DNA from 4 places in the Bradyrhizobium sp. CCBAU 45389 genome. Region 4 is predicted to be linked to each of the others. Evidence: riboswitches for the same ligand, from Rfam matches in the RefSeq annotation. Region 4 holds a riboswitch; each other region holds the start of a gene.
The links. Region 4 has a riboswitch for cobalamin ahead of metE (5-methyltetrahydropteroyltriglutamate--homocysteine S-methyltransferase). Riboswitches for the same ligand answer to the same signal wherever they lie in the genome.
Positions count from the first base shown of each region.

Region 1: it holds a riboswitch for cobalamin, as region 4 does, so the genes downstream of both, XH79_RS03360 (TonB-dependent receptor) here and metE (5-methyltetrahydropteroyltriglutamate--homocysteine S-methyltransferase) in region 4, are expected to answer to the same signal.
Region 2: it holds a riboswitch for cobalamin, as region 4 does, so the genes downstream of both, XH79_RS07865 (ribonucleoside-diphosphate reductase subunit alpha) here and metE (5-methyltetrahydropteroyltriglutamate--homocysteine S-methyltransferase) in region 4, are expected to answer to the same signal.
Region 3: it holds a riboswitch for cobalamin, as region 4 does, so the genes downstream of both, XH79_RS03445 (DUF1636 family protein) here and metE (5-methyltetrahydropteroyltriglutamate--homocysteine S-methyltransferase) in region 4, are expected to answer to the same signal.

Region 1 is NZ_LBIY01000002.1:771,858-777,544, reverse strand. It holds gene cobT (nicotinate-nucleotide--dimethylbenzimidazole phosphoribosyltransferase) at 1-923, shown strand, start outside; gene XH79_RS03365 (histidine phosphatase family protein) at 916-1,488, opposite strand; cobalamin riboswitch at 1,561-1,762, shown strand; gene XH79_RS03360 (TonB-dependent receptor) at 1,878-4,232, shown strand; gene XH79_RS03355 (PepSY domain-containing protein) at 4,245-5,666, shown strand.
Region 2 is NZ_LBIY01000066.1:6,576-12,262, forward strand. It holds gene XH79_RS07860 (ribonucleotide-diphosphate reductase subunit beta) at 1-1,008, opposite strand, end outside; gene XH79_RS07865 (ribonucleoside-diphosphate reductase subunit alpha) at 999-2,942, opposite strand; cobalamin riboswitch at 3,047-3,216, opposite strand; partial or broken gene XH79_RS07870 (transposase) at 3,342-3,488, opposite strand; gene XH79_RS07875 (GNAT family N-acetyltransferase) at 3,925-4,566, opposite strand; gene XH79_RS07880 (hypothetical protein) at 5,324-5,674, opposite strand.
Region 3 is NZ_LBIY01000002.1:789,124-794,810, reverse strand. It holds gene XH79_RS03455 (cobyric acid synthase) at 1-1,358, opposite strand, end outside; gene cobO (cob(I)yrinic acid a,c-diamide adenosyltransferase) at 1,364-1,999, opposite strand; cobalamin riboswitch at 2,040-2,259, shown strand; gene XH79_RS03445 (DUF1636 family protein) at 2,354-2,728, shown strand; gene cobW (cobalamin biosynthesis protein CobW) at 2,725-3,759, shown strand; gene cobN (cobaltochelatase subunit CobN) at 3,759-5,687, shown strand, end outside.
Region 4 is NZ_LBIY01000084.1:92,977-98,663, forward strand. It holds gene XH79_RS14850 (nodulate formation efficiency C protein) at 1,091-1,813, opposite strand; cobalamin riboswitch at 2,599-2,801, shown strand; gene metE (5-methyltetrahydropteroyltriglutamate--homocysteine S-methyltransferase) at 2,902-5,247, shown strand.

The DNA of each region.
Region 1 (5,687 bases), on a different contig from region 4:
AGCTCGCCGGCCTGCAGGCGACCGAGCAGCCGCGCGCCGCGCGCGTGCCGATCATCATCTTCGCCGGCGATCACGGCATCGTCGCGCAGGGTGTGTCGGCCTATCCGCAAGCCGTCACCATCGCGATGATGGCGAATTTTGCTTCCGGCGGCGCCGCGATCTCGGTGCTGGCGCGCGAGCTGGGTTCGCGCCTGGAAGTCGTCGACGCCGGCACGCTGGCGCAGGGGGCGATGCCTGGCATCGTCACCGACAAGCCGCGCAATGGCACCCGCGATTTCAGCGTCGAGGCCGCACTCACGCCTGCAGAGCTGGCTTTCGCCTTCGATGCCGGCCAGCGCGCGGTTGCGCGTGCCGAGGCCAGCCAGCCTGATCTCCTGATCTTCGGCGAGATGGGAATCGGCAACACCACGACGTCAGCGGCGATCGCCGCGAGCCTGCTCGGGATCAGCGCCGAGGAGATCGCGGGCAGCGGCACCGGCGTCGATGCGGCCGGCCGGGCGCACAAGGCGCGCGTGATCGATACGGCGATTGCGCGTCATGGCGCTGCGGGCGCGTCGCCCGAAAAGATCCTGTGTGCCGTCGGCGGCCTCGAGATCGCGGCGATCTCGGGTGCCATCATTGCGGCCGCGCAGCGCCGCATCCCCGTGTTGATTGACGGCTTCATCGTGTCGGTCGCGGCGCTGGCGGCGGTGCGGCTCAATCCGTCGTGCCAGCCATTCCTGCTGCCCTCGCATCAATCGGCCGAGCAGGGGCATCGGCTGGTGCTGCGCGCATTGAACGTGCAGCCGCTGATCAGCCTCGATCTCAGGCTCGGGGAGGGATCGGGCGCCGCCATCGCTCTGCCGCTGGTGCGGTCGGCCTGCGCGCTCCATAACGGCATGGCGACCTTCGCGCAGGCCAATGTGCCGGATCGGCCTAGCTGACCCGCTGATTGACGGACACCACCCGCCAGCCGGCCGCGAGCCGATCGATCCTGGTCAGCGACAGCGGATCGATCACGAAGCGCAACGCCGCTTCCGGTGTGAGATCGAGCGCGATGCAGAGCGCGGCACGGATGGTGCCGGAATGCACGACGAGCGTTGCGGAGCCGGCTCCGATCCGCGACAGGCCCAGGCGGACGCGCGCGACCTGATCCCCAAAACTCTCGCCGCCCGGTGGTCTCAGGTGCGCAGGGTCGCTCCAGAATTGTGTGTAGGCCTCGCCACTGCTCGTTGCGAGCTCGTCATGCCGCCGGCCGGTCCAGTCGCCGAAATCCTGCTCGCCGAATTCGCTCATCAACACCGGTTCGAGCCCCAGCGCGCGCGCCGTCTCGATCGTGCGCCGCGCAGGGCTCGCATAGCTCGCAGCATCCCGCGGCAGGCGCGACCGCAGCGCTTCCAGTTGCGCGCGGTCGGTCAGGTCCGCCGGTGCATCGGCGGCATGGATCGTTCCTTTGACGCCGTCGACGGGTGCATGTCGGATCAGCCAGAGGAAGGTCGGGCCTTCCATACTTATCTCCAGGGAAGTTGATCGCTGTGGCAATAACGCTGCAACTGGTACATTGACTCTGTCTTGCTGGTAATCCTAGATGCTCGCGACGGTTTCCCCGAGAGGGGATGAAAAGGGAATGCGGTGCGGGGAAATTGTCCCCAATGCCGTGGCTGCCCCCGCAACTGTGAGCGGATAATCCTTCGTCAGAAGCCACTGGGTCCTCGGTCCCGGGAAGGCGACGAAGCGGTCGTGACCCGCGAGCCAGGAGACCTGCCGTCAGCCGTGGTCACACGCGAAGATGTCGGTCGGGGAGTACAGACATTCGGCTTCATCGTAGGGCTGACAAGCCCGGGGTGAGACCTCGTTCGCTGTGACGTGCCACTGACGTCATACCGAGGTCTAGACCCGTGTCTTCCATCCGTATCGTACGACCGCGCAGCGTCCTGCTTGCCTCTGCCGCGCTCACGTCCTTTGCCGTTCTCGATGTGCCTGCTGCACTGGCGCAGCAGGCCCGCGAAGCCCTGCCGCCGATCGAGGTATCGCCCCAATCTCGCAAGCCGGCCAAACCGGCCGCCCGGGAAGCCCAGAGCACGCGCCGCGCGGCAGCGCGCAGACCTGCGGCGGCATCGGTCGCGCCAAAACCCACCGTGCCGGCCGCAGCCGCGCAGACGCCGCTCAACACCAATGTGGTGGCGGAAAGCGCCTCGCGCCTTGGGCTGACCGTGCGGGAGATACCGGCGACCGTCGAAGTCATCTCGGCCCAGACCATGCGCGAGCAGGGCTATCGCACCGTGTCCGAGGTGGCGCAAGGAGCGGTCGGCGTGACCTCCGGCGACGCCCCGGGGGAGCCGGCGGGCTTCTCGATGCGCGGCTTCACCAACAGCCAGATCAACACGCTCTACAACGGCATCAAGATCGGCCCGCAGAACATGACCTCGCGGATCATGGACACGGCCAACCTGGAAGCCGTGGAATTCCTGAAGGGTCCGGCCTCGCTGATCTCGGGCGAGGGCGCCGCCGGCGGCGCGATCAACCTCGTCACCAAGCAACCGCACACCGGAGCGATCCGGAACGAAGCGGACGTCTCGTACGACTCCCTGAATTCGTTCCGTGCGCATTACGGCTCGGGCGGCAGCACCAACGTTCAAGGCCTCGACTACCGCTTCGACATCAGCCGCTCCTCGCTCAACGGTTTTGTCGACGACACCTATACCAAGACGTTCGACGTCTCCGGCCAGCTCAACTACCGCATCTCCGACAGCCTCAAGGTCTGGGGCGCGATCGAGTACCGCGAGGATCGCGGGAAGGCCTATTGGGGCGCGCCGCTGGTGCCGGTCGCCTTCAGCGGCTCGCATGCGACAACGGGGATTGTCTCGGGCAACTACGTCTCAAACTACAACAAGACCAATCTCGGTGCGGTCACCATCGACGATCGAACCTTCAACACCAACTACAACGTTCTCGACAACCGCAACGTGGGGCAGGAAGTCTGGCTGCGCGGCGGCTTTGAACTGAAGCTCGCGCCCGACCTGACCTTGAAGAGCCAGGCCTATGGCTACGGCGCAGAGCGCACCTGGTTCAACAACGAGGTCGAGGCATTCAACTCTGGTACGAACCTGGTCGATCGCGAGCGCTTCTATGTTGCGCATAGCCAGCGGCTGGTCGGCAACATCACCGACCTGATATGGGATGCGAACATCGCCGGCTTCGACAACCGGATGGTCACGACGCTCTCGTCGAGCTACCTCGATTTTGTCAGGCCGGGCGCCGCAAACTTCCCCGGCGACTCCGTTTCGCTGGTCGATCCTGACCGCGGCTTCTACGGCCTGCTCACGACGCAGCAGCAGACCGCGCGCATCGACAACGAGGCGCTGTCGTTCGAGGACCGGCTCAAGCTGACGCGCAGCTTCGCGCTGGTCGGCGGGCTGCGCGTCGAGCATATCGGGCTCGACCGCAACTCGACCGACGTCAACGGCCTGGTGAAGGCGGGCTTCCCGTTCACGAAGGACTGGGCGCCGGTGACGGGACGCATCGGCTACACCTGGGAGGCCGTGCCCGGCCTGACCTTCTTCAGCCAGTATGCGACCGGCGCGGACGTTTCCGCCAACAACATCTTCCTGTTGCTGCCGACCCAGCCGCTGGACCTGACGACGTCGCGCACCTACGAGACCGGCGTCAAGCATCTGTTCTGGGACAATAGGGCGGAGTGGTCGTTCTCGGCCTACGATATCCTGCGCAAGAACGTCTATGCGGCGGCCGGCGGGCAGGCGCTCAATATCGCCGGGCGGCAGGAATCGAAGGGCGTCGAGCTCGCCGCCGCGGTGCGGCCGATCGATCCGCTGCGTTTGTGGGGCAACATCGCCTATGTCGATGCGCGCTATGCCGACTATAATTTCGCCGGCGGCTCGTTCTCGGGCAACACGCCGCCGAACGTGCCGCGCATCGTCGCGAATGCCGGCGCGTCGTATCGCTTCTTCACGCCGTGGCCGGTGGAGCTCGGCATCGTCGGCCGGCACGTCGGCGATCGCTACAACACCGACGCCAACACGGTGACGATGAACGCCTACACGGTCGGCGACGTCTATGCCTTCGTCGATATCCCGAAGACCGTCTTCAATGCCGTCGACCAGGCCCGCCTGACCTTCCGGGTGCGCAACTTCACCGACAAGCGCTACGCGATCTGGGGCGATCCGTTCTATCCCGACCAGATCCTCTTGGGCGCGCCGCGCACCTACGAGATCTCGGCGGCGTTCAAATGGTAGGGCGCTGACCGCATGATGGGCGCGATCGTCCTGCTGCATCGCTGGCTCGGGGTCGCATTCTGCCTGCTGTTCGCGATGTGGTTCGCAACCGGAATCGTGATGCACTTCGTTCCGTTTCCGTCGCTGACGGAAGCGGAGCGGGTTGCCGGCCTGGCGCCGGTGGGGCGCGCGCAGGCGACCATGACGGTTGCCGATGCGGTGATTGCGAGCGGGATCGCCGATGCTACGCGTGTGCGCTTGATCCAAGGGAGCGATGGGCCGGTCTACGTCGTGTCAGGGCCCTCGCGCCTGAGCGCGGTTCGGGCTGCTGATGGGCAGGATGCCTCGGTGCGGTCGCCTGAGGTCGCGCTCGCCATCGCGGGTACGCATGCGCGTCAACGCGGGCTCGATGCCGCGCAGGCGGCGGTCGTTGCGCATGCGGACTACGACCAATGGAGCGTACCGAACGGCTTTGATCGACACCGGCCCTTGTTACGCGTGGCTCTCGGCGATGCGGCCGGCACGGAGGTCTACGTCTCGTCGCGCACCGGCGAGGTCGTGCTGGATACGACGCGAAGCGAGCGTGGCTGGAATCTCGTCGGCAGCGTGCTGCACTGGATCTATCCGACGATCCTGAGAAGCAATTGGAAGCTCTGGGATCGCGTAGTCTGGACGCTGTCGCTGCTGGCCCTGTTCGCAGCCTTGCTGGGTGCGGTGCTCGGGATCGTGCGTGTGAAGATGCGGGGACGCCAGCTCTCGTCGCCGTATCGCGGCTGGCACGCCCTGCATCATGTCATCGGCCTCGCAGCGACCGTCTTCGTGCTGACCTGGATCTTCAGCGGATGGCTCTCCATGGATCACGGCCGGCTGTTCTCGCGCGGGCAGGTGAGCCCGGCCGAGGATGGCGTGATCAATGCTTCGCCGGACTGGACGATGGTCCCGTCACCCGATCGGAATCCCATCTCGTCCTTGACCCGCGAAGTCGAATGGTTCGCTTTCGACGGCAAGCTCTATCGACGCGAGCGGATTGATCTCGACACGCAGGTTGTGGTGCGGCCGGATGGTGCGGAGTCGCCGGTCCTCAGCGCACAGGAGATCGCGACTCTGACGATGCGGCTTGCGACGGGCTGCGACGCGCCCTCCATCCTCGCGGGTAACGACGACTATCCCGCACAGTCCGCCGTCCCCGGGGCGCCCGTCTACCGCTCGCGGTGCGGTGATGTCTGGTTCGACATCGACGGCGCCGATGGCCGCGTGCTGCAAAGGCTGGATGCGTCGCGGCGGGCTTATCGCTGGTTCTATAGCGCGCTGCACACGCTCGATTTTCCGATCCTCATGGCGCATCCGCGCTTGCGCGATGTGCTGATCGTCGGCCTTTGCGCGCTCGGGCTGGTGTTCTCGATCACCGGAATCGTCATCGGCTGGCGGCGGCTGCGTCTGTCTTTCGCCAGCTAGGGGAGCCCGACAAACAAAAAG
Region 2 (5,687 bases), on a different contig from region 4:
GGAGTACTCCGTGGCGCGCTGCTCGAAGAAATTGGCGTGCTCGACGCCATTGAGAATCTCGACGAGCCACGGCAGCGGATGCGCCTTGAGCTGGGTGAACCCGCCCTCCTTCGCCTCGAAGAAGCCGAAGACCGGGGCAATCCGGAGTTGGGCCAGTCGCCAGTCGGCGACGTAGCGGACGTAGGCGTGGATATGCTCAGGCAGCATGCCCTCGATCTTGCCAAGGCCGAAGGCGAGCTCGACGAAGTTCTCCTCCAGCTTCACCATGGTCTTGGCTACGTCGACAATGTCGTCGCGGACGGGGCGCGTCACCGCGCCGGTTTCGCGGTGCCATTCGTGAAATAGCTTGATGATGCCCTCGCAGTGGAGACTCTCGTCGCGCACTGACCAGCTTACGATCTGTCCCATGCCGTTCATTTTGTTGTGGCGTGGGAAGTTGAGCAGCATGGCGAAGCTGGCGAACAAGGCCATGCCTTCGGTGAAGGCGCCGAACATCGCCAGGGTACGGGCGACATCCGCCACGCTGTCGACGCCGAACTCGTGCATGTAGTCCGCCTTGGCGCGCATCTGTGCATAGCCGCGGAATGCCTCGAACTCGGTCTTAGGCATACCGAGCGTCTTGAGCAGCAGGGCATAGGCGTCGATATGAACCGTCTCCATGTTAGTGAAAGCGGCCATCATCATCTGGACGGTGAGTGGCTGGAAGATCGGAATGTACCGCTTGAAATAGTTGTCGCCGACCTCGATGTCCGACTGAGTGAAGAAACGGAAGATCTGGGTGAGCAGCGCGCGCTCGCTGTCGGTGACGCGGTCCGAAGCCCAGTCGTTGAGGTCGGCGCCGAGCGGCACCTCCTCGCCCATCCAGTGGGTCTGCTGCTGGCGCTTCCAGAACTCGTAAGCCCAGGCATAGCGATCGACGTCGTAGCTGCCGGCCGAGTCAAGGAGGCCGACGCGTCCCTTGCCGATCAACGTGCGCGGATCGGCGCGCGACAGATCGATCACTGACATGCGAGGCACTCCTCATAGTCGGTGCGCTGCCGCGCCGGCTGCTGCGTCGGCGTTGCATCCCCGGCAATCTTGCCGGCGAACGCCGCGCGCGAGATCGACTTTGATCGACAGTAGTAGAGGCTCTTCACCCCACGCTTCCACGCCGTCCAGTGCAGCATGTGGAGGTCCCACTTATCGACGTCGGCCGGCAGATAGAGGTTGATCGACTGGCTCTGGCAAATCAACGCGGCGCGGTCGGCGGCAAGCTCGACGATCCAGCGCTGGTCGATCTCGAAGGCGGTGCGAAAGATCGCTTTCTCGTGCTCCGACAGGATGTCGAGATGGGCGACCGATCCGTCGTGCGCGATGATCGACTCCCAGGTCGCCGAGGTGTCGGCGCCTTTCGCGGCCAGCACCTTAGCGAGGTGCGGATTGCGCACCGAGATGGCGCCGGATAGCGTCTTGTGGGTGTAGATGTTGGCCGGGATCGGCTCAGTGCAGGCGCTGGTGCCGCCGCAGATGATGCTGATCGAGGCGGTCGGCGCGATTGCGATCTTGTGGCTGAAGCGCGCCATCACGCCGCGTTCCAGGGCATCCGGGCACGGGCCACGCTCGCGAGCGAGCGCCACGGATGCCGCATCGGCATCGCGACGGAGTTTTCGGAACATGTTCAGATTGAATGACTTGGCCAGGGTACCCTCCATTGGAATGCCCTTGGCCTGGAGAAACGAGTGGAAGCCCATGACGCCGAGGCCAACGGAGCGCTCGCGCAGGGCGGCGTAGCGGGCACGCTTCATTCCGTCCGGCGCCACCGTGATGAAGTGCGTGAGCACGTTGTCTAGGAAGCGCATGACGTCCTCGATGAAGCCGGGCTCCTCATTCCACTGGTCCCAGGTCTCGAGGTTGAGCGACGACAGGCAGCACACCGCGGTGCGCTCCTCGCCGCGATGATCGATGCCGGTCGACAGGGTAATCTCGCTGCACAGGTTGGAGGTCGAGACCTTGAGGCCGAGCTCGCGCTGGTGCTTGGGGAGCGCACGGTTCACGGTGTCGATGAACAAGAGATAAGGCTCGCCGGTCTGCAGCCGGTTCTCAAGGATGCGTTGCCACAGCTGGCGGGCATCGATCTCGCGGACGACCTCGTTAGTCTTCGGGCTGCGCAGAGCGAATGCGGTGCCGGCGCCCACGGCACACATGAACTCGTCGGTGACGTTGATGCCGTGATGTAGGTTGAGGCTCTTGCGGTTGAAGTCACCAGACGCCTTGCGGATCTCGAGGAACTCCTCGATCTCGGGATGGTGGATATCGAGATAGACCGCCGCCGAGCCGCGCCGCAACGAGCCCTGGCTGATCGCCAGCGTGAGGCCGTCCGTGACGTGGATGAACGGGATGATGCCCGAGGTGACGCCGCCCCTCGCCTTCTCGCCGATTGAGCGAACATTACCCCAGTAGGTGCCGATGCCGCCGCCATTGGAAGCAAGCCAGACGTTCTCGTTCCAGGTGCCGACGATGCCTTCGAGCGAGTCCGACACTGAGTTAAGGAAGCACGAGATCGGAAGGCCGCGCGTCGTGCCGCCGTTGGAGAGCACCGGTGTGGCCGGCATGAACCACAGCCGAGACATCGCATCATATAGACGTTGGGCATGCGCAACATTGTCCGCGAAGGCGCAAGACACTCGGGCGAACATGTCCTGGAGGCCTTCGCCGGCGAGCAGATAGCGGTCGGTCAGCGTCAGCCTACCAAACGAGGTCAGCAGGTCGTCGCGCGACCGATCGAGCGAAAGGTCAGACGGAGTTGGCGATCGCGCGGGGGGCCTCGGCAGGGGAGCCGGCAATGCTGGGGGCTGCACAAGACACAGTTCAGGTGTGGTAGGCTTTGCCTGCGCTGGGGGCTGCCGCACACTCGGCAGCTCAATGAGATGACCATACTGATCGAAATCGTAAGACGCCGACATCGGCAACCCCGTGATATTTGGGGGCTGGGACCGTGCGGACGACTTGCGAGGAGACCGGGCCAATGTCCCCGGCTGCAAGCGACCCACCGGGCACCCCGCCCGAGGACATGGGTTCTGTCGCGGTAGGTTTCCTGGCTCGCGGGTCGCTGCGGCTGTCGGCCTTCCCAGCGCTGTCGCGCTAATGCCTCGGAATAGCCGCTGCCGACGCAATGGGTTCCCCCTAACTCCGTGCCACCATATATGCGAATTGAAAACCACGACGACACCACATATAGAAGCCGTTGCCCAGACTCGTCAAGACGGCACAGTCAAGTTAACCAGTTGGAGCAGCCCCGAGGTCGAGGTTCGAAATTCGCCGAGCGCCTGTCCTGAGAGCCTCACTCAAAAAGCATAGATGTCTCAAGGCCTGGCCAATCGGCGAGTTAGGAGCCTCAGATGGGCGACGAGCGGCCAGGCGAGCTCGGTAGCGGCGGAACCTTCGAAGTCTTTGCAGAGATGCCCACATCTGCCGAGCCACGCAAAGGTGCGCTCGACGACCCAGCGCCTGCGATCGGCCAAGATGTGCTCAAGCCTTTGGAAGTGGCGTCGCAAATTCTCCAACAGGGGAACAGCAACCCTGGACATCCTGAATGTTGGCATCGATCGGTTCGCGGTCCGCGAATTGAGTTGGGCCGGATCGGGTTTCGGTAGCCATACGCGTCTCGCCATTCATCGCTTTCTGTGGCCCTTAGATCAGAAATTGTCTGGAGCCCGACCGCAATCGATGCAGCCGCCCGTGGCAATGTCCCACGCTTAGTGGATTTGACCCCGCCAGCTCTCACATCAGACGTGCCAACTTTGCCGAAGAGGCGATTCGTATGCTTTTCGCAGGCCGGGCGAGCCGTCTCACGTGCTCAGTTGTCTGGCCGCGAACATAAGCCGTCCTGACCGAACGCGGTCATGTCAGGTTATTGGCAATCAATCCTAACGGGATGAGGCGGAGCTATGCTTGAGTCTGGGTGACGAGCCGATCCGGCGGCGCGGCCTTGCTGGGTCGGAATGAAGCCGTTCGCAACATTGGCGTGAGCGGCGGCGAAGAACCGTGTTGTATCTCACCAACGACCTTGAAGCCGTGACGTTGGTAAAAGGGAATGTTTTCAGGGTTCGAGCTTTCGAGGTAGGCAACAATGCCGTCCTCATCGCATCGTTGAAGGGCGTAGTTCATCAGCAACGTGCCAAGCCCTTTTCCGACCCAGTTCGGATCGACGGCAATGAGTGGCAGATACCAATGTGGCTCGTGGGGACGATGTTCGGCCATTCTCCGCCGCAAGTGTGCCATATCCTCGGTAATCTCCGGGCGCAGGGATAGCGCCATGATTGCATCCAATGCCTCCTCATCTTGCTGCACGTTGGGAGGCAGCCACAGGGCCGCGCCACGAATCTCTCCCGCGACGTAGGCTGTGCCATGTGCAAATGCTCGGCCCCCACAGGCGTCAATGAACTGAGGCATGCTCCTAAGGTATTGCCTTGGGTCAGGCCAACTCCAACGCATCAACGGATCCGCGGCAAAGCCGAGCACAATGGTCCAGACAGTGCTTGCACGAATGTTTGCGTTCGCAGATCTGATATCTGATTCCTCTGTCATGATGTCGTTTTCGGGGCTCTGTTTTGGCATTGGCCTTCCAAGGAGGAGCATGGCATCGACGCGTCTGACGGTGAGCGGAATGGATGCACCGACGGGGACCCGCCGGGTGCATTTGGTTTCCCTTCCGAGATCTCCGCCTGTCTCAGACGGCTGACGTTGACGGCCACTTCGGACGAAGGCTCCTTGGTCGGCAATGCTTGGATCTACATATTCCTGGCGGGCTTCTGCGCTTCCACGCCCTATCTGGAACCCGCCCCGCCCTTCCCAAAGGAAGCTCCGACGTTCTCAAGGTCGACACGGTTCGGCAGCCTGCAACCGTCCGCGAAGGGAATGACATGAGGACGCCTTTGAGATTGCAAGTGCGAAGAAGTCAGGGCATGGCGAACATCGGGCGATGGCTGCCTGAACCGGGCTCCGGCACGAGCAAACAGCTAGCCAAGTGTCGCGCGTCGAGGTCCAGACTAGGCAAGGAATCATCACCTCGTCTCGTATTGAGCGGTTCTCGTAAGTTTCTTGGTCAAAACACATGCTAAGTGCGAAACCTCCATTGCCAACGTCGTGTCCGCGGTCACCGGCAGAGAGAGCTTTCGTCTGCGAGACTCATATGCGTAGTACAGCAGCTTTCCAATTATCGCATGTTGTCCGCGCTCCTTGATGTTCTTGTGTCCAACAGCTCTCGGCGCATCATCGCCGCGATTCGCGATTGTCGGATCAAGGCAACGCGACTGGATACCAAGACGCTGCCGCCGTCGACCTACTAAACAACGCAACTTGGGATCGCGCGAGAGCTTTCGTGCCTTGATTGATCGTCAGGCGTGTCGATCGCTCGCACAACGGCGTTAGCGCTATCGAGCGAAAACGTTGCTGTCGTGCCGTCGTCGAAGTTGACGCCCAGGTCAGTTGTATCCGCCGCGATCCTTGCCATAGTGGGAAAGACAGCAGGCTGGCGTAGTTGCGCGAGTAATTCTCGTAAAAGAGGTTTTTGGCCACAAGCGTTGATGGCTTCATAGGTCTTGTTCCAACTCACTCCCTGATCGGAACGGTTTGGAAGATTTCTTGGCGCTGGTATGCTTGCCACACCAGGTCCGAGATCCACGTGGTGAGTCATGTTGTTTCGTTCT
Region 3 (5,687 bases), on a different contig from region 4:
TATGGCTCTTCGCCCGCGGGAATGTCGAGCTTTGCCAAATACGCTTTGCGAAAATCGTCCGAGGTGAAGAGGCCGTGCAAGTAGCTGCCCTGCACGCGCCCATCGTGCGAGATCGCGCCTTCCGGCTCGCCGTTCAGGCTGGCGAACGGACGCGCGCGATCCGGCCCGTCGGTGCGGCCGATGTGGATTTCGTAGGCTTGGATCGGCTGATCGGTCGCGGCGTGCACGGCCGTGGCGCGCGTCAGCGTCTTCTGCGGGCTCATCACGGTCTCGACATCGAGAAGTCCGAGGCCCGGTGTGTCGCCCGCAGGGCCTTCGATGCCCTCAGGGTCGGAAACGCTGCGCCCGAGCATCTGATAGCCGCCGCAGAGGCCGAGCACATGGCCGCCGCGGCGGTGATGCGCCATGAGATCGATGTCCCAGCCCTGCGCGCGCAGGAAGGCGAGATCGCCGCGCGTGGATTTTGAGCCGGGGATGATGACGAGACGGACATCGCCGGGGATCGGCTCGCCCGGACGCACCATGATGAGATCGACGCCAGGCTCGAGCTTGAGTGGATCGAGATCGTCGAAATTGGCAATCCGCGACAGCGCCAGGCACGCGATCTTGCAGCGGCCCGGCTTGCGCGCGTCGCTCAGGCCCAGCGCGTCCTCGGCCGGCAGCTCGCCGGCACGCGGAAACCAGGGCAGCACGCCAAAGCCGCGCCACGATGTTTTCGCCTCGATCAGTCTGTAGCCATCATCGAACAGCGTGGGATCGCCGCGGAACTTGTTGATGACAAAACCCTGAATCATCGCAGCATCTTCAGGATCGATCACCGTCCTGATGCCGACGAGCTGGGCGATGACGCCGCCGCGGTCGATGTCGCCGACCAGCACGACGGGGACATCCGCCTTGCGAGCAAAGCCCATATTGGCGATGTCGGCCTTGCGCAGGTTGACCTCGGCCGGACTGCCGGCGCCTTCGACCAGCACCAGATCAGATCGCGCCTTCAGCCGCTCAAAGCTCTCGATCACCGCACCCATCAGCGACGGCTTCATCGCCGCATATTCGCGCGCACGCGCGGTCGCAATGCGTTTGCCGTGGACGACGACCTGTGCGCCGACATCGGTCTCGGGCTTGAGCAGCACCGGGTTCATGTCCGTGTGCGGCTCGACGCCGGCGGCAAGCGCCTGCAGCGCCTGGGCGCGACCGATCTCGCCGCCATCGACCGTGACGGCCGCATTGTTCGACATGTTCTGCGGCTTGAACGGAAGCACGCGCAAGGCCCGCCGCGTGAAGGCACGCGCGAGGCCGGCCACGATGAGCGATTTGCCCACGTCCGAGCCGGCCCCCTGGATCATCAATGCGCGCGCCATCGAATTCAGAACTCGACGCCGGCCTGCGCCTTGATGCCGGAGCGGAAGGGATGCTTCACCAGCGTCATCTCGGTGACGAGATCGGCGATCTCGATCAACTCGTCCTTGGCGTTGCGCCCGGTGAGCACGACATGCGTCATCGGCGGCTTCGAGGTCGTCAGGAAGTCGACCACCTCCGCGATGTCGAGATAATCGTAGCGCAGCGCGATGTTGATCTCGTCGAGCACGACCATGCGCAAGTTCGAATCGAGGATCAGCTCCTTGGCCTTCTCCCAGCCGGCGCGCGCGGCGGCGATGTCGCGGGCGCGGTCCTGCGTCTCCCAGGTAAAACCTTCGCCCATCGCGTGGAACTGACAGAGGTCGCCGAAATGGCCGGTGAGCAGGCGCCGCTCGCCGGTGTCCCAGGCGCCCTTGATGAACTGCACGACCGCGCAGGGGAAGCCGTGGGCGACGCAGCGGACGATCATGCCGAAGGCGGAGGAGGATTTGCCCTTGCCCGCGCCGGTGTGGACGATGATGAGGCCCTTTTCGCCGCTCTTGGTCGCCATGATCTTGTCGCGGGCGGCCTTCTTCTTCGCCATCTTCTGGGCGTGCCGGGCGTCGGTTTCCTCGGCCGTTTGGGTATCCGGATCAGGCGTCATCGGATGGGGTCCTTCGGCTTGACAAGAGGCGGCCGGGGGCAAATGGTGGCCCGGCGTTGGTTCCTGTCCTATGACAGGCGAAGAGGGAATGCGATAGGGTCCGAATCGGCAAGATTTGGGCCCAAAATGCAGCCGCCCCCGCGACCGTGACCGGAGAGATGCCCGAAGCCACTGATTCCCACGGGGATCGGGAAGGCGGGGATCGAAGGGCAAAACCCTGCTCCGCAAGCCGGGAGACCTGCCAGCGCGGACGAGTTTTGGACCGGCGGACGGGGTGTTCCGCGACGGGGAAGCGGGCCCTCGCAAGACGGTTCGTGGGCCTCTTCGCCTCCGCCGTTTATTCTGGAAGAGGCGATGACCGTCACACTTCACGTCTGCATCACCTGCCGCGCCGGCCAGACGCTGGGCGAGGGCGAGACGACGCCCGGCAAGCGCCTGCATGGTGCGATCCTCGAGGCGGGCGTGCCCGAGGGCGTCAATGTGGTTCCCGTCGAATGCCTGTCCGCATGCAGCCAGGGCTGCTCGGTCGCGCTCAGCGCGCCCGGCCGCTGGTCCTATGTCTATGGCCGCCTGTCGGATGCGAATGCGCAGGACGTCGTCGCGGGTGCCGCAGCCTATGCGGCCGCGCCCGACGGCCTCGTGCCCTGGCGCAGCCGTCCCGAAATCTTCCGCAAGCAGTCGCTTGCCCGCATTCCCCCCATTGCCGTGTTGCCGGAGGCCGCCGAATGAACTCGCTCGCAAAAGTCCCTGTTACGGTGGTCACGGGGTTTCTCGGTTCCGGCAAGACGACGCTGATTCAGCATCTGCTCAGCAATCCCAACGGCAAGAAGCTCGCGGTGCTCGTCAACGAGTTCGGCAGCGAGGGCGTCGACGGCGAGATCCTCAAATCCTGCGCCGACGCCAATTGCCCCGAGGAGAACATCGTCGAGCTCGCCAATGGCTGCATCTGCTGCACCGTGGCCGACGATTTCATTCCGACCATGGAGCAATTGCTGGCGCGCCCCGTGCGGCCCGATCACATCCTGATCGAGACCTCGGGCCTTGCGCTGCCAAAGCCGCTGCTGAAGGCGTTCGACTGGCCGGAGATCCGCTCGCGGATCACGGTCGACGGCGTGATCGCGCTGGCCGACGCCGAGGCTGTGGCCGCCGGCCGCTTCGCGCCCGATCCGGCGGCCGTCGAGGCGCAGCGCGCAGCGGACGAAAATCTCGACCACGAGACGCCGTTATCGGAAGTGTTCGAGGATCAGATCGCCTGCGCCGACATCGTGCTGCTGACCAAGGCGGATCTCGCCGGCAGTGCCGGCATTGAAGCTGCGAAGGCTGTAATCACGGCCGAGATGCCGCGCCGCGTGCCGATGTTGCCCGTGACTGACGGTGCGATCGATGCGCGCGTGATCCTTGGCCTCGGCGCCGCCGCCGAGAACGATCTGGCCGCGCGTCCCTCGCATCATGATGGCGAGGAGGAGCACGAGCACGATGATTTCGCCTCCGTCGTGATCGATCTTCCGGAGGTTGCCGATGTCGATGGGCTGGTCGCTTCCGTTCAGCGTCTGGCGCGCGAGCAGAACGTGCTGCGCGCCAAGGGCTATATCGCGGTCGCCGGCAAGCCGATGCGCCTGTTGCTGCAGGCGGTGGGCGAGCGCGTGCGCCACCAGTTCGACAAGCCCTGGGGCGCGGGTCTCAGGCAGTCAAAGCTCGTCGTGATCGGCGAGCATGGCGACATCGACGAGGCCGCGATCAGGTCAGGACTAGGTATCTGATGCACGTCGTCTTCCGCGAGAGCCGCGGTCTGGAGGAGACCGCGACGCCAAGGGACATCGGCCAGGACCCGGCCGATCTCGTGGTGCTCTCGTACTCGGATTCCGACCTTGCCGCGTTTGCGGCCGGCTGGCGGCGTGGTCGCGACGGCCTGCCGTCGCTGCGGCTCGCCAATCTCGCGGAGCTGCGTCATCCGCTGTCGGTCGATACCTATATCGAGCGCACGCTGTCGCAGGCGCGCGGCATCCTGGTGCGCCTGATCGGCGGCGAGTCCTATTGGCCGTACGGGCTCGCGGCCCTGCAGCAACTCGCCAAGGATCGCGGCATCGTGCTGGCCGTGCTGCCGGCCGATGGTCGCGACGACGTCAGGCTCGATGCCTACTCGACCCTGCCGGTTTCGACGCTGCGCCGGCTGAAGGTGCTCTGCGACACCGGCGGCCCGGTCGCGGCGCAAGCCGCGATCGCGCAGCTCGCGCTGGCCTCGGGGCTTTATGCAGGCCCGGTCGTCGGCGAGATGACGGTGCCCGAGATGGGCTTTTACGATCCTGCGCGCGGTGTCATTGCGGCGCCGGCGCCGGGCGAGGGAAAGCCGCGCGCGCTGGTGACGTTTTATCGCTCCTATCTCACCGCTGCCGACACCGGCCCCGTCGATGCCCTCATCGCCGCGTTGCGCGAAAAGGGTTTTGACGCGCATGGCGTGTTCGTCACCTCGTTGAAGGCCGCGGGCGTTGCGGATTGGCTGGGCGCGTATCTCGCGCAAAATCCGGCGGCTGCGATCGTCAATGCGACGGCGTTTTCCGCGGTTGGCGACGGCGGCACGACGCCGTTCGATGCTGCATTGTGTCCGGTCTTCCAGGTCGCGCTTTCCACGGCGCGTCGCGAAGACTGGGCGGACTCGCTGCGCGGCCTTTCGCCCGGCGATCTCGCGATGCATGTGGTGCTGCCCGAGGTCGATGGCCGCGTGTTCACGGGCGTGGTGAGTTTCAAGTCCGCCGCGGTGCGTGATCCGGATCTACAGTTTTCGCATTTGGCGCACCGGCCCGATGAGGCGCGCGTAAAGGCTGTGGCCGCGCGCGTCGCGGCCTGGCGGCACCTTGCGGAGAAGCCTGCCGCCGAGAAGCGTGTGGCGATCGTGCTCTCGAACTATCCGGGCCGGCCGCACCAGATCGCACATGCGGTCGGTCTTGATGCGCTGGCTTCGGTCGAGGCCCTGGTATCCGATCTCGCGGAAGCCGGCTTCGGCGTCGCGCCGATCCATGCACTCGGCGATACGCTGCTCAAGCAGCGATTGACCTGGAGCGTCGCCGACTATCGCGCCGCGCTCGCGCGCCTGCCGCAATCGCTGCAGGATGATCTCGCGCAAGCCTGGGGCTCGCCGGAGACTGATCCGAGTTGCCGCGACGGCGCGTTTCACTTCGCGGCCATCACTTGCGGCAACTCGATCATCGCGGTCCAGCCGGAGCGCGGCGATGCCACCTCGCGCGATGCCGATTATCACGATCTCGCCCGCACGCCGCGCCATGGCTATGTCGCGTTCTATCTCTGGCTCCGCGGGCAGGGGATTGATGCCGTCGTGCACATGGGCGCACATGGCACGCTGGAATGGCTGCCCGGAAAATCGGTGGCGCTGTCTCCAGCCTGCTGGCCGGAAGCCCTGATCGGCGATCTCCCAATCATCTATCCCTTCATCGTCAACGATCCCGGCGAGGCCGCGCAGGCCAAGCGGCGCATCGGCGCCGTCACGATTGGCCATCTGCCGCCGCCGCTCGAAAAATCCGCCGTGCCGGAAGGCCTGCGTCGGCTCGAACGGCTCCTTGACGAATATTCGACCGCCGATGGTCTGGATCCAGCCCGCCGGCAGCGTTTGATCGCGGCAATCCGCGACGAGGCGCGTGCAGCCGGCCTTGAAGACGATCTTGGCCTGGATGCT
Region 4 (5,687 bases):
AGTTCGCCCTAAGTCTTAACAGAAAAAAGATGTTCAAGAAGGTTCTGGTCTGAATCGCTCTGACGGATTTTAGAAAAAGGACGCAATGGAGTGCGAGCCTCAACGCTCGCCGCACAAATGAACCGTTCTTGTTTGAGCAAACCGCACAAATCCGGTCCCTTCTTACGCCCGACCAGATGATCGCTGATGGCAATCGCATTGGGGCTTTTGGCTCCTCCGCGCTGCGCCGTATTCCGTTAAGCGCTAGCTCCCAAACGTTTGTACAAGGACTGAATCATTTATGACTGAGGCCGCGCGACGGGCGGCCGCTCTTTGGTAGGGACGTTCCCCGCGATCTCAACGTGCATACCCAGGAGCGCTGGCATTAGCGTGCGTTTGCTCCACAAATTGTAAAGGCTGCGATATTGAGGCCCGGCTTTGCCGTAGACGCGCCGGAGAAGGGGAGGCGGCCCACGTGTTCGGACAATCGCGAGTACCATCCTGGTGCAATTCAGTGCGAGGCTTGAGTCTACAATACGCGTTGCGCATCACCGCACTCGGGGCGGATAGCTTCGGTGCGGCTGCCGACTCAGGCTGCGCATCATACTTAAGCACCTCGCTGCACTATTGGAATGACATGGTCGCGGCCGTTCGGGAAGTACCGGTCTTTTGTTGCGCGCTTGAACTGGATGGCCGACTCAGAGCCGAATTCGCAATCAGAGACGGTGCCAGGACGGATGGAGCAGAGCTGAAGACGCGCTTTCCCATGCTTCGAATCCGGATCTATGCGTGCAGACGAATGAGTGCGAGGAAAGCTAGCGGCCGAGCCAGTCTGGTCCTCCACGTTCTCGCGTACCGCCCCGGAGCTTCCCGCCCTGCGCACTCGGAAATGGGCAGGCGCTCAGCGGGTATGCCAGGGTCGCTATCGCTGCCCCGTTCGCGGTAACTTCCTCGTCGCTTTCGTCTCAGCACTGGGCCCTTGGTGCCGCCTCGAGCCGATATGCTTACGGTTGCGGAGCCCTAAACAACAGAGCGGGTATGTCTGCAGTAGGCTCCGACGCGCCCGGCCATGGACGGGCTGCGGCGCGATATTGCGCTGCAAGATGGTTTACTAAGGCCTCTGCTCTCCTAAGTCTTCCTCTTCCTTTGGCTCGGTAGGTTGGAACCAGGAGCCAGGAGGGAATTTCGCGATGCGCTTGGCAAAGGAGGATTGTGGCTCCCAATCAGGTCCTTCGCTCTTCTCGAAGGAGATGACCCCATTGTGTGTAAAATAACGTGGTCCTTGGATACTACAGTTCACCACGAGCAGAATGCGCCACATATCACCTTTCTCGGTCGGCTTGTCATTCCGCTTCGGTAGGTAGTCCACTCCAACAGGATCGATGATAGTGCAGCGGCCGTGCCGCAGAAGATCGCCGAGCTGGCCTTGCGGCGTACTCACAAAGTTGAAGTTGGTCGGATCATGCAGAAAGTTAAGATTTGCGCCCCGTTCGCCATCTGCGACTTCAGTGGCGATCAACGAGAGCGCCAGGGCGCGCCAGCCCAACTCCATCGGCTTCGCATACGTTGAGGCGAGTTCAATCGTACCGTCGGGCGCGACTTTCCAGGCGATAACGTACTGTTCGTCCGATTTGTTGTCCCGGTGCCTGGTCCACGAAACGAAAACAAAGTCGTTTTGGCCAAGTTCAACAACGCCCCACATTTGAGGGACGAACTGGGCCACCATCGAAACATTGGAGATGATTTGTTCGATCGTCTCACCATTTTGCGCTCGCCAAGTTGACTTGAGTCGTTCGACAATGGGGCTGTCGCTGGCGCGAATATTGGTGCTCATGGCAGCCGGCCAGGCGAGGCAGATTAGAAATCCGCCCAGGCAAAGCCATGGCGCTGCTCTTCCAGACATTCTCTTCATAACCCTCAGCCTATCGCGTTTCATCCAGACATCTTTCAAAGCGGGCAACCTTGAACCTGCTATGAGCGAGCGCAAGAAATGTCCCGAGATGCTAGGGGGCACCGCTCTCCCGCGCCAGCAGGCGCTCCCCTCTATGTCACGCGCCGCTGACTTCCCTCGCCAGCGACAGCGTCAATTGGCTGAGCTGGACATGCCCAGCAGGAGGAGATTGGGCATGCCGAGCGATTGCATTCTTCGTGCCAGGCAATAGACAGAAATTTCCACGATTTCTGTGTCCCTCTTGTCGACTTTCCGACCTGCGCCCGTTTCGATGTCTTCATTCAGTGTATCCGCCGCAGCTGTTGTATCCTTGTGCCTTGGCCTATTCGATGTAGATCCTTTAGTCCGAAAACAGCTGGCCAACGGAGGTGCTGGGCGAGCCTCTGGAAATCGGAAGCCGCATCGCCAGTATTCTGCGCGAAACAGCGGTACTCCCCGCCGGCAAGCTGCTTCTGTCCCTTTCATCGGTCTGGCGCGCCGCATCGCCTCGACGCACCTCCGATGCTCATTGAGACATCTGACAAAGACATGTCTGATTACTGCATCTCTGATTGGAGAATGTCTCTAGATGGTGGTGAATCATACACATGCACGCTCATTCGCCTAGCAAATGTCGCAGATTGGCTTGGCACACAATCTGAGAGGTTGACGGAAGAGTTCTCCTGCCGATAATCCACGGCCGTCGAGGTTCTCCGGTGCCCATTTAATCCGGAGCTAAGAGGGAAGCCGGTGCGAATGCCGGCGCTGCCCCCGCAACTGTAAGCGGCGAGCCGCTGTCCAACGATGTCACTGAAGCCTCCAAGGCTTCGGGAAGGCCGGACAGCAGCGATGACCAGCAAGCCAGGAGACCTGCCCCGACAAAATATTGGTCCACGGGCGGGGTGTCTCGGTGGTGCGCCAAGCAGCCGTCGCACGCGCGACTCCCCTGCCTGCGTCCGCCATGGCCTCTGTCCCCAACAGGGGTTGATGCTATGTCTCTTCGCTCTCTTCCAATCGCTACGCTCGGAACGCCACGCATCGGTCCAAGGCGTGAGCTCAAACTCGCTCTCGAAAGCTACTGGGCCGGAAAGATCAGCGAACAGCAGTTGCACGAGGACGCATCCGGCCTGCGCGCAGCGAACTGGGCTCGTCAGAAATCTCTCGGCGTCACTATCATTCCGTCGAACGACTTCTCGCTGTATGATCAGGTGCTCGATACAAGTGTCATGGTTGGGGCCATCCCGGAGATCTACGCCTCGAAAGGAGAATCCGTTTCGCTCAAGACGTACTTCGCCATGGCCCGCGGATCACAATGCGACGACCAGGATGCGAGTTGCGGTCAGAGCCCACGGGGATCTGGCGCACCCGCGCAGGGAATGACCAAGTGGTTCGACACCAACTACCACTACATGACTCCCGAGTTCTACAGGGGACAAGCGTTCAGACTGTGCTCTCGCAAACCCATTGAAGAGTACGAGGAAGCAAAGGCTCTTGGCTTTCAGACCCGCCCGGTCCTGATCGGGCCGGTCACATTCTTGAAGCTCGGCAAGAGTGCCGATAGCGCGTTCCAGCCCCTCTCCCTTTTGGATGATCTGATACCGGTCTATATCGACGTTCTGCATGAATTGGCCGAACGAGGGGCTAGTTGGGTTCAGCTTGACGAGCCCTGCCTGGCCCTTGATCTCGATGAGGCGGCGCGAAAATCTTTGCTACATGCCTATAACCGGTTCGCAAAGGAGGGACCGGCCATCAAGATCATGGTTGCCAGCTATTTCGGCGCGCTAGGCGACAATCTAAATACTGCCTTGAACCTGCGAGTTTCCGGTCTGCACCTCGATCTTGTTCGAGCGCCAGAGCTATTGGATCAAATCATTGCTGAGGGCCGAAGAGATCTCATCATGTCGCTCGGTGTGATCGACGGCCGGAACATATGGCGCTCGAACTTGTCGTCGCTCCGTCAGCGGCTGGATCCAGCGATTGCGAAGCTCGGCAGGCACCGTGTGCAGCTCGCTCCATCCTGCTCGCTGCTTCACGTGCCGGTCGATGTTGAACTCGAGACCGGGCTTACGTCCGAGGTCAAGAGCTGGCTTGCTTTCTCGGTTCAGAAGATGCGTGAGCTTGCGATCCTGGGGCGGGTACTCGCAGGCGACCAGAATGTTGGGCTAGCTCTTGCCGATTCGGAACGCGCTGTGACTGCCCGCCGGACTTCGCCGAAGATCCATGATGCCAATGTCGCTGTCCGGATGAGGACGATCGACCAGACGATGCGCCGGCGCGCCAGCCCATTTGCCCGCCGTTCCGAGATCCAAAGGAAACGCTTTGGACTACCAGATTTTCCTACCACGACGATCGGATCGTTTCCACAGACCACAGAGGTCCGAAATGCTCGTGCGGCGCATGCGCGAGGTGCGATGAGCGACGAACAATACGACAGGTTCCTCAAGGAGGAGATAGCCCGCGCCGTACGTTGGCAGGAAGACATCGGTCTTGACGTCCTCGTGCACGGCGAATTCGAGCGTAATGACATGGTGCAGTACTTTAGCGAGCAACTCGCCGGCTTCGCATTTACCAGGAATGGATGGGTACAGTCCTATGGTTCGCGCTGCGTCAGGCCCCCGATCCTGTTTGGGGACGTAGTACGGTCGAAGCCGATCACCGTGGAATGGTGGCGCTACGCGCAATCACTAACCAGTAAGCCGATGAAAGCGATGTTGACCGGACCGGTGACGATCCTGAACTGGTCGTTTGTTCGCGATGATATTCCTAGAAGCGAGGTCTGCCGTCAGCTTGCGCTCGCGATCCGCGACGAAGTCCGGGATCTCGAGAATGCCGGTGCGGCCATGATCCAGATCGACGAAGCTGCACTCCGCGAAGGATTGCCATTGCGCCGATCGGACTGGAAGGCATATCTCGATTGGGCCGGAGATTGCTTCCGCATCTGCTCATCGGGAGTTGCCAATCAAACGCAAATCCATACACATATGTGCTACTCTGAGTTTAACGATATCATCGCTGCGATCGCTGCAATGGATGCGGATGTCATTTCGATCGAGTCGTCCCGCTCGAAAATGGAGCTACTGGATGCATTCAAGAAGTACGAATATCCAAATCAAATCGGACCTGGCGTGTACGACATCCACTCTCCACGCGTTCCCGAGGCGGGCGAAATGAAGCAGCTGATGGTGCTAGCTCGGACGCGTTTGCGGGATTCGCAGCTTTGGGTCAATCCGGACTGCGGCCTAAAAACGCGTAAATGGGAGGAGGTTCGGCCTGCGCTAACCAACATGGTCGCTGCCGCTCGCGAACTGCGCGCTGCAGCCTATCCGCAAAACCATTGATCCCGAGCCCGGGTCTGTTCTCGCCAAAGCTAATTCGCTTGTGGCCATTTGCGCTTTCCACAATGTCGAGGCAAGCCCTGGCGCCAACAAGAATGTCCGGTCCATTTCGTGGACCGGGGAAGGTGCAGGGTCGGAGGAACGACGGTGACGCGTCGCGCTACTTTCGTCGGCCGAGGGAGAATAGCTGATGGTTCGATCAAGGCGACAACATTCGCCAAAGGATCTGCGCCTATTATAAAGCACGAGTTTATCGCAGCTAAATTATGCGGTGGTATGCGACCGTACAGCCTGAGAGTTAAAAATCTACACCGACGTTTGTCGCTCCTGAGCACGATGGCAACGGTTGCGACAGCAACGAGAAAAGTCATGCTTGACTGAAAGCAAGGCACCCACCACGCTTCGGTCTGCTCGGAGATGATTCCCGTCAGGCTCGCTCATTC